Regions from separate parts of the Geodermatophilus sp. URMC 63 genome, predicted to be linked through region 1. Evidence: riboswitches for the same ligand, from Rfam matches in the RefSeq annotation. Region 1 holds a riboswitch; the other holds the start of a gene.
What was found. A riboswitch is a leader RNA that binds a small molecule or an ion and turns the genes downstream of it on or off. The one in region 1 is predicted to bind S-adenosylmethionine.
Positions count from the first base shown of each region.

Region 2: another riboswitch for S-adenosylmethionine. It lies ahead of thrC (threonine synthase); the one in region 1 lies ahead of ACWIZO_RS05570 (bifunctional o-acetylhomoserine/o-acetylserine sulfhydrylase).

Region 1 is NZ_CP199956.1:1,132,190-1,138,670, forward strand. It holds gene ACWIZO_RS05560 (carboxyl transferase domain-containing protein) at 1-1,033, shown strand, start outside; gene ACWIZO_RS05565 (acetyl/propionyl/methylcrotonyl-CoA carboxylase subunit alpha) at 1,107-3,095, shown strand; SAM riboswitch class IV at 3,127-3,241, shown strand; gene ACWIZO_RS05570 (bifunctional o-acetylhomoserine/o-acetylserine sulfhydrylase) at 3,284-4,576, shown strand; gene metX (homoserine O-acetyltransferase MetX) at 4,576-5,658, shown strand; gene ACWIZO_RS05580 (threonine aldolase family protein) at 5,742-6,481, shown strand, end outside.
Region 2 is NZ_CP199956.1:2,145,414-2,151,894, reverse strand. It holds gene ACWIZO_RS10410 (SDR family NAD(P)-dependent oxidoreductase) at 1-424, opposite strand, end outside; gene ACWIZO_RS10405 (cold-shock protein) at 616-816, opposite strand; gene thrC (threonine synthase) at 1,024-2,325, opposite strand; SAM riboswitch class I at 2,338-2,460, opposite strand; gene ACWIZO_RS10395 (HAD family hydrolase) at 2,521-3,351, shown strand; gene ACWIZO_RS10390 (hypothetical protein) at 3,358-3,708, opposite strand; partial or broken gene ACWIZO_RS10385 (ATP-binding protein) at 3,993-4,493, opposite strand; gene ACWIZO_RS10380 (ABC transporter permease) at 4,636-5,502, opposite strand; gene ACWIZO_RS10375 (alpha/beta fold hydrolase) at 5,586-6,481, opposite strand, start outside.

The sequences.
Region 1 (6,481 bases):
GGCGTACGTCCCCGCGATGGCCGACGAGTCGGTGATCGTCCGCGAGCAGGGCACGATCTTCCTGGGCGGCCCGCCGCTGGTGAAGGCCGCCACCGGCGAGGTGGTCAGCGCCGAGGACCTCGGCGGCGGCGACCTGCACAGCCGCGTCTCCGGGGTCACCGACCACCTGGCCGACGACGACGAGCACGCCCTGGAGATCGTCCGCCGCATCGTCGCGACGCTGGCCCCGCCCGCGGCGCCGGCCTGGGAGGTCGCCCCGCCGCGCGACGCCGTCCGTCCGCAGACCGACCTCTACGACCTCGTGCCGGTCGACCCCCGCACGCCCTACGACGTCCGCGACGTGATCACCACGCTCGTCGACGGCGGCGAGCACCAGGAGTTCAAGGCGCTCTACGGGCCGACGCTGGTGACCAGCTTCGCCCGGCTGCACGGGCACCCCGTGGGCATCGTGGCCAACAACGGCGTGCTGTTCGGCGAGTCGGCGCAGAAGGGCGCGCACTTCGTCCAGCTCTGCGACCGGCGGCGCATCCCGCTGCTGTTCCTGCAGAACATCACCGGGTTCATGGTCGGCCGCGACTACGAGGCCGGCGGCATCGCCAAGCACGGCGCCAAGATGGTCACCGCCGTCGCCTGCGCCCGGGTGCCCAGGCTGACCGTCGTCATCGGCGGGTCCTACGGCGCCGGCAACTACTCGATGTGCGGCCGGGCCTACTCCCCCCGCTTCCTGTGGATGTGGCCCAACGCCCGCATCTCGGTGATGGGCGGCGAGCAGGCCGCCTCGGTGCTGGCCACCGTCCGCCGCGACGGGCTGGCCGCCCGCGGCACCGACTGGCCCGCCGACGAGGAGGAGGCGTTCAAGGCGCCGGTCCGCGCGCAGTACGAGGCCCAGGGCAACCCCTACTACTCCACGGCGCGGCTCTGGGACGACGGCGTCCTCGACCCCGCCGACACCCGCACCGTCCTCGGCCTGGCGCTGTCCGCGTGCGCCCAGGCCCCCCTCGACGACGTCGCCTACGGCGTCTTCCGGATGTGAGCGCCGTGCCGAAGACGACGCACCTGCCGGAACCGCCGGCCACCGACGATCCGAACGAGTGCGGAGTCGAGCGATGAGCACCTTCGACACCGTCCTCGTCGCCAACCGGGGCGAGATCGCCGTCCGGGTGATCCGCACGCTGCGCCGGCTCGGCATCCGCTCGGTCGCCGTGTACAGCGACGCCGACGCCGACGCGCCGCACGTCCGCGCCGCCGACGTCGCCTACCGCCTGGGCCCCGCCCCGGCCGCGCAGAGCTACCTGTCGGTGCCGCGGGTGGTCGAGGCCTGCCGGGCCACCGGCGCGCAGGCCGTGCACCCCGGCTACGGCTTCCTGTCGGAGAACCCGGCCCTCGCCGGCGCGCTCGCCGACGCCGGCGTGGTCTTCGTCGGCCCGCCGGCCGAGGCGATCCGGGTGATGGGCGACAAGATCACCGCCAAGCGGACCGTCGTCGCCTCCGGTGTGCCCGTCGTCCCCGGCACCGCCGAGCCCGGCCTCACCGACGACGACCTCGTGGCCGCGGCCCCCGGCATCGGCTTCCCCGTGCTGGTCAAGCCCTCGGCCGGCGGCGGCGGCAAGGGCATGCGGGTGGTCGAGGACGCCGCGGACCTGCCGGCCGCGCTGGTCAGCGCCCGCCGGGAGGCCGCCGCCGCGTTCGGCGACGACACCCTGTTCCTCGAGCGGTTCGTGCAGCGGCCGCGGCACGTCGAGGTGCAGGTGCTCGCCGACGCCCACGGCGCCGTCGTCCACCTCGGCGAGCGCGAGTGCAGCCTGCAGCGCCGCCACCAAAAGGTGGTCGAGGAGGCGCCCTCGCCGCTGCTCGACGCCGCCACCCGCGCCCGCATCGGCGACGCCGCCTGCGCCACGGCCCGCAGCGTCGGCTACACCGGCGCCGGCACGGTGGAGTTCATCGTCTCGGCCGACCGGCCCGAGGAGTTCTTCTTCATGGAGATGAACACCCGCCTGCAGGTCGAGCACCCGGTCACCGAGCTGGTCACCGGCCTGGACCTGGTCGAGCAGCAGCTGCGCGTGGCCGCCGGCGAGCCCCTGGCGTTCGGCCAGGACGACGTCGCGCTGACCGGCTGGGCGGTCGAGGCGCGGGTCTACGCCGAGGACCCCGGCCGCGGCTTCCTGCCCACCGGCGGGCGGGTGCTCGCCTTGGCCGAGCCCGCCGGCGCCCGCGTCGACTCCGGCGTCGCGGCCGGCACCGTCGTCGGCTCGGACTACGACCCGATGCTGGCCAAGGTGGTCGCGCACGGCCCGGACCGGGCCACCGCGCTCGCCGCGCTCGACCGCGCGCTGGGCGACACCGCGGTGCTCGGCGTGACCACCAACGTCGGGTTCGTCCGCGCGCTGCTGGCCGAGTCCGACGTGCGCGCCGGGCACCTGGACACCGCGCTGCTCGACCGGGTGGCCGCCTCCTACGCGGCCCCGCCGGTGCCCGACCTCGCCGTCCTCGCCGCCGCCGCGCACCTGTGGCTCACCGCCTGGGCCGCGGCCGACCCGGCCGACCCGTGGAGCGCGCCGACCGGCTTCCGGCTGGGGGACGCCGCGCCGTTCACCGTCCGGCTCGAGGCCGGCGGCCGGCCACGCACGGTGGCGCTGACCGGCACGCCGGCCGCGGCCCGCGCCACCCTCGACGGCGCCGACGCCGGGACGCTGTCCTGCGCGGCCGAGGACGGCGGCCTGGCGCTGGTCCGCGACGGCGTGCGGTCCCGCTGCCTGGTCGCCGCCGACGGCGACGGGCACGGCGACGGGCACGGCCTGTTCGTGCACGCCGATGGCGCGGACTGGCCGCTGCGCCGGGCCCGCCGCGTGGTGCTGCGGCCCGACAGCGCCGCGGCGCACCCCCCGGAGCTGACCAGCCCGATGCCCGGCTCGGTGATCGCGGTGCCGGTGACCGACGGGCAGGCCGTCGCCGCCGGGGAGCCGGTGGTCGTCGTCGAGGCGATGAAGATGGAGCACACGCTGCGCGCCCCGGCCGACGGCGTCGTCGAGCTGCTCGTCGCGGCCGGCGACCAGGTGCGGCTCGACCAGGTGCTCGCCCGGCTCACCCCCGCCTGAGCCGGAGCCCGCTCCGCTAGGGTCGGCGCAGGCTCACGAGAGGCAGCGTCAAGCACCTGGCTGGCTGCCCGGCAACCTCTCTCCGTCCGAGGTGCTCCAGGGGAAGAGCCGGCCGCGCGGCACCCGCCGCCCGGCAGGACGGAGTCCTCCGTGCGCCGCGGGGTCTCCCGAACGAGAGGAGACGGCGCGTGACCGACCCGCAGAGCTGGAGCTTCGAGACCCGGCAGGTCCACGCCGGCACCAGCCCCGACCCCACCACCGGGGCCCGCGCCCTGCCGATCTACGCCACGACCGCCTACCAGTTCCGCGACAGCAAGCACGCCGCGGACCTCTTCGCGCTGGCCGAGATGGGCAACATCTACACGCGGATCATGAACCCGACGCAGGACGCGCTCGAGCAGCGCGTGGCCTCGCTGGAGGGCGGCGTCGCGGCGCTCGCGGTGGCCAGCGGCATGGCGGCGGAGACGCTGGCGCTGCTCAACGTCGCCGAGGCCGGCAGCCACGTCGTCGCCTCGGCCTCGCTGTACGGCGGCACCTACAACCTGCTGCACCACTCGCTGCCCAAGCTCGGCGTCGAGGTGTCCTTCGTCGAGGACCCCGACGACCCGCAGAGCTGGCAGTCGCTGGTGCGCGAGAACACCAAGGCGCTCTACGGGGAGTCGATCGGCAACCCGAAGGGCGACGTCCTCGACATCGCCGCCGTCGCCGAGGTGGCCCACCGCAACGGCGTCCCGCTGATCGTGGACAACACCATCGCCACGCCGTTCCTGGTGCGCCCGCTGGAGCACGGCGCCGACGTCGTCGTCCACTCGGCCACCAAGTACCTGGGCGGGCACGGCACCGCGATCGCCGGGGTCATCGTCGACGGCGGCACGTTCGACTGGACGTCGGGGAGGTTCCCCGGGTTCACGACGCCGGACCCGACCTACCACGGCGTGGTCTACGCCGACCTCGGCGCCCCGGCCTACGCACTCAAGGCCCGCGTGCAGCTGCTGCGCGACCTCGGCCCGGCGATCAGCCCGTTCAACGCCTGGCTGGTCGTGCAGGGGATCGAGACGCTGTCGCTGCGGATGGAGCGGCACGTGGCCAACGCCCAGCGGGTGGCGGAGTTCCTCGAGGCGCACGACGAGGTCGAGTCGGTGCACTACGCCGGCCTGCCGTCCTCGCCGTGGCACGCCGCCCAGCAGCGCTACGCCCCGCGCGGCGCCGGCGCGGTGCTGGCCTTCGAGATCCGCGGCGGCGTCGAGGCCGGCCGGCGCTTCGTGGAGGCGCTGGAGCTGCACAGCCACGTGGCCAACATCGGCGACGTCCGCAGCCTGGTCATCCACCCGGCCTCGACCACGCACTCGCAGCTCACGCCCGAGGAGCAGCAGACCACCGGGGTCACGCCCGGGCTGGTGCGCCTGGCCGCCGGGCTGGAGGGGATCGACGACATCCTCGCCGACCTCGAGGCGGGGTTCCGCGCCGCCAAGGGGGCGTGATGACGGGGGTGCGGGACGTCCCGGCGTCCCGCACCCCGCCGCGCACCGGTGGGTGGCGCGACGGCGACCCCGCCGGGGACCGGCTGTTCCTCGACCTGGACGGACCGGTCCGCCTCGAGCGCGGCGGGGTGCTGCCCGGCGTCCGGGTCGCCTACGAGACCTGGGGGACGCTCGCGCCCGACGGCGGCAACGCGGTGCTCGTCGAGCACGCGCTGACCGGCGACAGCCACGTCACCGGGCCGGCCGGGCCCGGGCACCCGACCCCGGGCTGGTGGGCGCCGCTGGTCGGGCCGGGGGCGCCGTTGGACACCGGGCGGCTCTTCGTCGTCTGCGCCAACGTGCTGGGCGGCTGCCAGGGGACGACGGGGCCGTCCTCGACCGCGCCCGACGGCGCCCCGTGGGGCGCGCGCTTCCCCGAGGTGACCGTCGGCGACCAGGTGCTCGTGGAGGCCGCGCTCGCCGACGCGCTCGGCGTCCGCCGGTGGGCGGCCGTCGTCGGCGGGTCGATGGGCGGGATGCGCGCGCTGGAGTGGGCGGTGGCGCTGCCCGAGCGGGTCGCCGGGCTGCTCTTCCTCGCCTCCGGCGCGGCCGCGACCGCCGACCAGATCGGCACGCAGACCACCCAGCAGGCCGCGATCCGCGCCGACCCCGTCGCCGGGCTCGGCGTCGCCCGGCGGATCGCGCACCTCACCTACCGCAGCCCGGTCGAGCTGGAGGAGCGGTTCGGGACGACCGTGCAGGACGACGGCCGCTTCGCCGTCGCCTCCTACCTCGACCACCACGCCGACAAGCTCGCCCGCCGCTTCGACGCCGGCAGCTACGTGGTGCTCACCGAGGCGATGAACACCTGGGACGTCGGCCGCGGCCGGGGCGGGATCGAGGCCGCGCTGTCGCGGGTGACCGCGCGGGCCGTCGTCGCCGGGGTGGACAGCGACCGGCTCTACCCGCTGGAGCTGCAGCAGCGGGTGGCCGACGCGCTCGGCGTCCCGCTGCGGGTGGTGTCCTCGCCGCACGGGCACGACGGCTTCCTCGTCGAGGCCGGTGCCGTCGGCGCGCTGGTGCGCGAGCTGCTCGGCACCTGAGCCTCCCCGCCGAGATCGCGCGATCCCGCACGTCCTGGTGGCCCCGCGCGTGCGAGATCGCGCGATCTCGACAGACTGGCGGGGTGAGCGACGACGACCTCGACGCCCTGCGCCTGGCCTGCGACCGCGCGCTGAGCGGCCACGGACCGGTGCGCGCCGCGGACCTGCTGGCCACGATCCCCGCGGACACGGCGGTCGACCGGTACGGCACGGGCGGGGTGGTCGCCGAGCTGGAGACCGAGGTCGCGCAGGTGCTGGGCAAGCCGGCCGCGGTCTACCTGCCCAGCGGGACCATGGCCCAGCAGTCGGTGCTGCGCGTGCACGCCGGGCGCAGCCGCCGGGAGACGGTGGTGGGCCACCCCGAGTGCCACCTGTTCCGCCACGAGGGAGGCGCGCTGGCGCGGCTGCAGGGCCTGGTCGAGCGCCCGGTCGGCGACCGGCACCGGGTGCTGCTGCGCGCCGAGCTCGACGACGTGGCCGAGCCGCCGGCCGCGCTGGTGGTGGAGCTGCCGCAGCGCGACCTCGGCGGGCCGCTGCCGCCCTGGGACGACGTGGTCGCGCAGGCCGCGTGGGCGCACGACCGGGGCACGGTCGCGCACCTCGACGGCGCGCGGCTGTGGGAGGCCGCGACCGGGTACGGCCTGCCGCCGTCCGACGTCGCGGCGCCCTTCGACACCGTCTACGTGAGCTTCTACAAGGGCGTCGGCGCGCTGGCCGGGTGCGCGGTGGCCGGGCCGGCCGACGTCGTCGCCGAGGTCCGGGAGTGGCGCCGGCGGATGGGCGGCACGCTGTTCGGCCTGTGGCCCGGCGCCGCCTCGGCGCT
Region 2 (6,481 bases), 1.0 Mb from region 1:
CGGCCAGCGACGCGGTGTTGACGATGTGGCCGTGTCCCTGCCGCAGCATCAGGGGGTAGGCGGCCTGCACCCCGTGCACCACCCCGCGCAGGTTGACGTCGACGGTCCGGTCCCAGTGGGCCGGGCTGAGTTCCTCCACCGGTCCGCCGATCCCGAGGCCGGCGTTGTTGACCAGCAGGTCCAGCCGGCCGTGCCGCTCCGCGGTCTCGTCGACCAGCGCGGCGACCGCGTCGGCGTCGCGCACGTCGACGGCAGCCGCCGTGGCCGTGCCGGGTCCGGTGGCGCGCAGCCCTTCCGCGGTCCCCTCGGCTGCCGCGCCGTCGACGTCGGCGAGGACCACCTGGTCCCCACGACGCACCAGCGCCGCGCCCAGGGCTCGTCCGATCCCGGATGCACCACCCGTGACGATCGCGATGCGCGACATGGCACCCCCTCGTCCCCCGGCGCCGGCCGCGCCTCCTGCGGCAGCCTCCCGCGGCGAGGAGCCCGGGGCCACACCCCGCCGCACGGCGGCCGGCCGCGGAGCACCGGGAGGAGGACACCGCGGGCACACGGCACCGAGGCCCGGCTCCCCTGTCGGGGACCCGGGCCTCGGTGGGCGTGCAGAGGTGGTTCTCAGGCGGTGCGGACCGCGTCGGCCTGCGGACCCTTCTCGCCCTGGACGACCTCGAAGGTGACCCGCTGGCCCTCGTCGAGGCTCTTGTACCCGTCCATCTGGATGGCCGAGTAGTGGACGAAGACGTCCTGGCCGCCGTCGACGGCGATGAAGCCGAAGCCCTTCTCGGCGTTGAACCACTTCACGGTGCCCTGTGCCACGTGTGCTCCCACGTTCGTGCGTGCGGACGGACCCCGGGTTCCGGGGGCCGGGTACAGCTCTTCCGCCCGTCGGACACGAACGTGGAACTGACAACCGCGCGAGAACGTACATCAGGGACAGCCAGGTGGGGAGTCACCCCACGCACGACTGCTGCCCGATCGGGGGAGCTGCTCACCCGGACCGGCGCCAGGGACGAGCGTACGCCCCTACCGGATGAGCCCGGCCGCCCGCACCGACCTCAGCGACGGCTCCACGCGGTGCGTGGGGCCGACCACCGGCTCCAGCGGGTCGAGGGTCTTGAGGCCCTCACCGGTGTTGAGGACGACGGTCTCCTTCGTGGGGTCCAGCCGCCCGTCCTCCACCAGTTGCCGCAGCACGGCCACGGTCACCCCGCCCGCGGTCTCGGCGAACACGCCGGTGGTGCGGGCCAGGTCACGGATGCCCTGCACGATCTGCTCGTCGCCGACCCGGCCGACGGCACCGCCGGTGCGCCGGATGGCGTCGAGCGCGTAGGGGCCGTCGGCGGGGTTGCCGATGTTGAGGGACTTGGCGATGCCGGTGGGCTTGACCGGCTTGACGACGTCCCAGCCGTTGTCGAACGCGGTGGCGATCGGGTCGCAGCCGGCCGACTGGGCGCCGAAGACCCGCCACTCGGTGGCCTCGACGATGCCGGCGGCGGCCAGCTCCCGCCAGGCCTTGTCGACCTTGGTCAGCAGCGAACCCGACGCCATCGGGATGACCACCTGGGCCGGGATCCGCCAGCCGAGCTGCTCGGCGATCTCGTAGCCCATCGTCTTGGAGCCCTCGGCGTAGTAGGGCCGCACGTTCTGGTTGACGAAGGCGGTGTCCTCGAACTCGTCGGTCTCGGCGAGCTCGCTGGTCAGCCGGTTGACGTCGTCGTAGGACCCGTCGACGGCGACCAGGGTCTGGCCGTAGACCGCCGACTGCACCACCTTGCCCGGCTCGAGGTCGGCCGGGATGAAGACGTAGGAGGGCAGCCCGACGCGGGCGGCGTGCGCGGCCACCGAGTTGGCCAGGTTGCCGGTGGAGGCGGCGGCGATCTTGGCGTAGCCCAGCCGCCTGGCGGCGGTGGCCGCGAGGCTGACCACGCGGTCCTTGAAGGAGTGGGTGGGGTTGGCCGAGTCGTCCTTGACCCACAGCCCGCCGGTGAGGCCGAGCTCGGCGGCGAGCCGGTCGGCGCGCACCAGCGGCGTCATGCCGGGGTCGAGGGAGACGCGGTCGGCCGGGTCCTGGCCCACGGGCAGCAGGGCGGCGTAGCGCCAGATGTTCTGCGGGCCGGCCTCGATCTGCTCCCGCGTCACCGCGCGCATGCGCTCGGGGTCGTAGTCGACCTCCAGCGGCCCGAAGCACTGGGCGCAGGCGTGCTCGGCGATGAGGCCGAAGGTGGCGCCGCAGTTGCGACAGACCAGGCCACGGGCGGGACTCGGGGCGACGGGGCCGCCGGCAGCGGAGTCGGCCTGGACGGAACCGGGAGCGGTCAGGGTCATGCGACGACTACCTCCTCATCTTCCCCGCGGCGGGCCGTCGAGCCGCGCGGGACGGAATTGGCACCTCTCGCCGCTCGCGCCGCGCGGTTGCCGGGGCTTCACCGGGCCGTGTCCCTCTGCCCCTCTGGATGAGTGGAACGCCCGAGACTCTACCCGGCCTCCGGCACCGCCCCGGCGCCCGGCCATGCTGGTCGGGTGGCTGCGCGCATCGTCTACACCGACCTCGACGGCACGATGGTCGGCCCGCGGGGGTCGTTCTGGCACACCGCCGACGGCGTCCCCACCGCCGAGCCCGCCGCCGCGCTGCTGGAGCTGCACACCGCCGGCGTCGCGCTGGTGATCGTCAGCGGGCGGACCGTCGACCAGGTGACCGAGGCCGGGCGGATCTTCGCCGCCGACGGCGCCATCGCCGAACTGGGCTCGCTGGTCACCTGGAAGGGCGGCCGGGCGCGCCACCAGCTCACCGGCGAGCTGCCCGCCGAGCACGCCGGTCGCACGCCGATGGACGTCATGGCCGGGCTCGGCGTCGTCGAGGCCCTCTGCGCCGCCCACCCCGGCCGGCTGGAGTGGCACGCGCCCTGGCACACCACCCACTCCGGCGACGCGCTGCTGCGCGGCTACGTCGACCCGCTCGCCGTCGACGCGTGGCTGGCCGAGCGGGGGCTGGGCTGGCTGACCCTGAAGGACAACGGCGCGATCCCCGCCTCGGCCCGGCTGCGCCTGGCGCCGGAGGGACAGCTGGCTCGGGTCTACCACCTCATGCCGCGCGGGATCACCAAGGGCGCGGCGATCGCCTGGGACCTCGAGCGCCGCGGGATCGACTCCGCCGACGCGGTCGCGGTCGGCGACAGCGCCAGCGACCTGGAGATGGCGCCCGTCGTCGGCCGGCTGTGGATCACGGCCAACGGCGCCGAGGTCGAGGGCATGGACGACCTGCTGGCCGCCGTCCCCAACGCGACCGTCACGCGCGGGGCGATGGGCGAGGGCTGGGCGCAGGCCATCAGGGCCAGTCTCGGCTCCTCATAGCGACGCTCAAGCTGGCGGCACCTTCTCGAGCGCCATGTAGCGGCGCATGAACCGGTCGAACTGAGGCACTGTGAACTTCGCGAAGCCATAGCGGGGAGTGAAGAGCAGGCCCTTGCTGATGAGGCGCGCACGCAGCGGAGCCACCTGCTCGGAGGTCCGGCCGAGGACGTCCGCGACCTCCGCGGCCTTCTGGGCCTCCGACCCCAACTCCGCCATGGCGCGCATGTACCGCAGCTCTTCCGGGGTCGAGCGCTGCACGCATGCTCGGAAGAAGCTCTCGTCGAGTTCTGCTTCGACGAGATCCTCCGCCGCCCGGGCATCAGCCGCGGTGATCTTCGGCCCCGGGCGAGGTTCCACACCGCACGACCGAACTCCTGGATGAAGTACGGATAGCCCTCCGTGTACGTGATGATGGCCGACACCGCGTCGAGCTCGTACTCGACGCCTTCCAGTCGAGCCGGTTCGGTCAGGGCCTCGGCGGCAGCGCCGATCGGCAGTTCTCCGATCATCGAAAACTTGAAGAGTCGCTCGGCGTACGACTTCGCGTCCCCAGCGAGCCCGGGCAGCTGGGGCAGGCCTGCCCCGGCGAAGGTCACGGGCAGTTGTCGCTGAACCGTCCGGTGCACCGCACCGATCAGAGCCTCCAGCTCGACCTTGCTCAAGAACTGGATCTCGTCGAACAGGAAGACGACGCCACGGCCTTGATCCACCGCCGCCTCACCAACGGCCTCGAAGAGGTCAGCCAAGTCGTCGTTCAAGTTCCCGGTGTCCGCTCGGCCGGCCTGAGCCTCGACATCCAGACCTGCTGTCAGCGTCCCGTCTGGCTGGACCGTCAGGGAGAAGGACTTGACGACAGCAGCAGCTCTACGCCCTCTCTCGGACCAACGAGCCTTGGGCGAGATGGACAGCAAGGCACGCCGCGCCAAGTTGGCGATCTGAGGTCCGAAGGACGCGTTCTTCGAGACCTCGGCGTCGACAGCGACCCAATCCTCTTCGGCCGCGATGCGTTGGTACTGACCGAGCAGCACCGTCTTCCCGACGCCGCGCAGACCGGTGATGACCAGCGACTGCTCCGTATAGCCGCGCCCGAGTCGCCGGAGGAGTGTCCTGAAGTCGTCAACTTCCGTACGGCGACCAGCCAAGTAGCGGGGCGGCGCCCCGGCGTTAAGGCGTGTAGGGGTTGTTGGCTCGATCCACCGACCCTCCAACTTTACAAGTTTAAGCTACTTTAACAGTGCAGCGTAAAATCCGCTAAAGCTGTCAAGAAGCGACGGTGCACAGTGGTCAGCTGGTGACGTCGCGCCGGGCGAAGTGGCGGAAGCCCAGGGCGGTGAACACCGCGGCGTAGACCAGCGACTGGACGACGCCGCGGAAGAGGTCGGAGGAGTCGACCGGCGTCTGCAGCAGGTCGGTCCAGGCGAACTCCTCCGCCGTCGGGAACCAGTCGCGCAGGGACCCGAGCTGCTCGACCTGGTCGAGGATCGCGAACACGAACATCGTGAACACCGCCCCGCCGACGGCGGCCAGCGGCGCGTCGGTGATCGTCGACAGCCAGAACGCCAGCGTGCCGACGACGAGCAGGTGGACGGCGAGGTAGCCGAGCATCCCGGCCAGCCGCAGCAGCCCCTCCCCCTGCGGCAGGGTCACCCCGATCGGCGTCTGGATCTCGGCGAACCCGAACGCGATGCCGCCGGCCACCACCGCGACGACCGCCAGGGTGAGCAGCGCGGCCACCGACAGCACCAGCGCGGCGGCGAACTTCTGCCGCAGCAGCCGGCTCCGCGGCACCGGGGTGGCCAGCGTGTAGCGCAGCGACCCCCACTGCGCCTCGCTGGCGACGGTGTCGCCGAAGAACAGCGCGTAGACCACGACGAGGAAGAAGCCCGTCGTCGCGAACAGCACGAACAGCGTGAAGTTCAGGCCGCTGGCGGTGGCGACGTCGACGAGGTTGATCCGGCTGTTGGTCTGCGCCTCCTCGCTGGCGCCCAGCTGCAGCGCGGCGATGAGCACCAGCGGCAGGGCGACCATCAGCGCGAACACGCCGATGGTGCGCCGCCGCTTGAACTGCCGGCGCAGCTCGACCGACAGCCGCAGCGTCCGCTCGGGCCGGTAGCCGGCGACCGCGCCGGTGGGCTGGACGTGCTGTGTCATGGCTCGACTCCGGCCTCGGTCCGCTCCTCGCTCGCTGGCGCTCGCTGCGATGCTCCCGCGGCCGTCGTTCTCGTGGTCGACGGTCACGACTCCCCCACGAGGGCCAGGAACGCGTCCTCCAGGCGGCGGCGCGGCGTGAACTGGTCGACGGCGACATCGGCGGCGACCAGCGCCTGCAGCGCCGCCGCGCGCGACATCCGGTCGCCGAGGTCGGCGACCAGGCCCTCGTCGGTGCGCTCGACGGACACGCCGGGCAGGCCGGAGAGGACGGCGGCCGCCCGGTCGGCGTCGTCGTCGGCGGCGAGGCCCACGAGCACCGACCCGCCGGTGCCGACGATCTCCTCGACCGTGCCCTGCGCGATCTTCTGCCCCTTGGCCATCACCACGACGTGCGTGCAGGTCTGCTCGATCTCGCTGAGCAGGTGGCTGGAGACGATGACCGTGCGGCCGGTGGCGGCGTAGGAGCGCAGCACCTCGCGCATCGCGTGGATCTGCGGCGGGTCCAGCCCGTTGGTCGGCTCGTCGAGCACCAGCAGGTCGGGCAGGCCCAGCATCGCCTGCGCGATCGCCACCCGCTGGCGCATGCCCTGGCTGTAGCGGCGCACCGGGCGGTCGATGGCCGCACCCAGGCCGGCGACCTCGATCGCCTCGTCCATGTGCGCGTCGGCGGCCGGGCGGCCGGTGGCGGCCCAGTACAGGGTGAGGTTGTCGCGGCCGGACAGGTGCGGCATCAGCCCGGTGCCCTCGACGAAGGAGCCCAGCCGCGAGAGCACCGGCGCGCCGGGCCCGGCGGCGTGGCCGAAGACGCTGATCCGCCCCTCGGTCGGGCGGATGAGGCCCATGAGCATGCGCAGCGAGGTCGTCTTGCCCGCGCCGTTGGGGCCGAGCAGGCCCAGCACCTGCCCGCGCCGCACCTCGAAGGACAGGTCGCGGACGGCGACGAAGCCGTCCTTGTAGGCCTTGGTCACGCCCTCGAAGC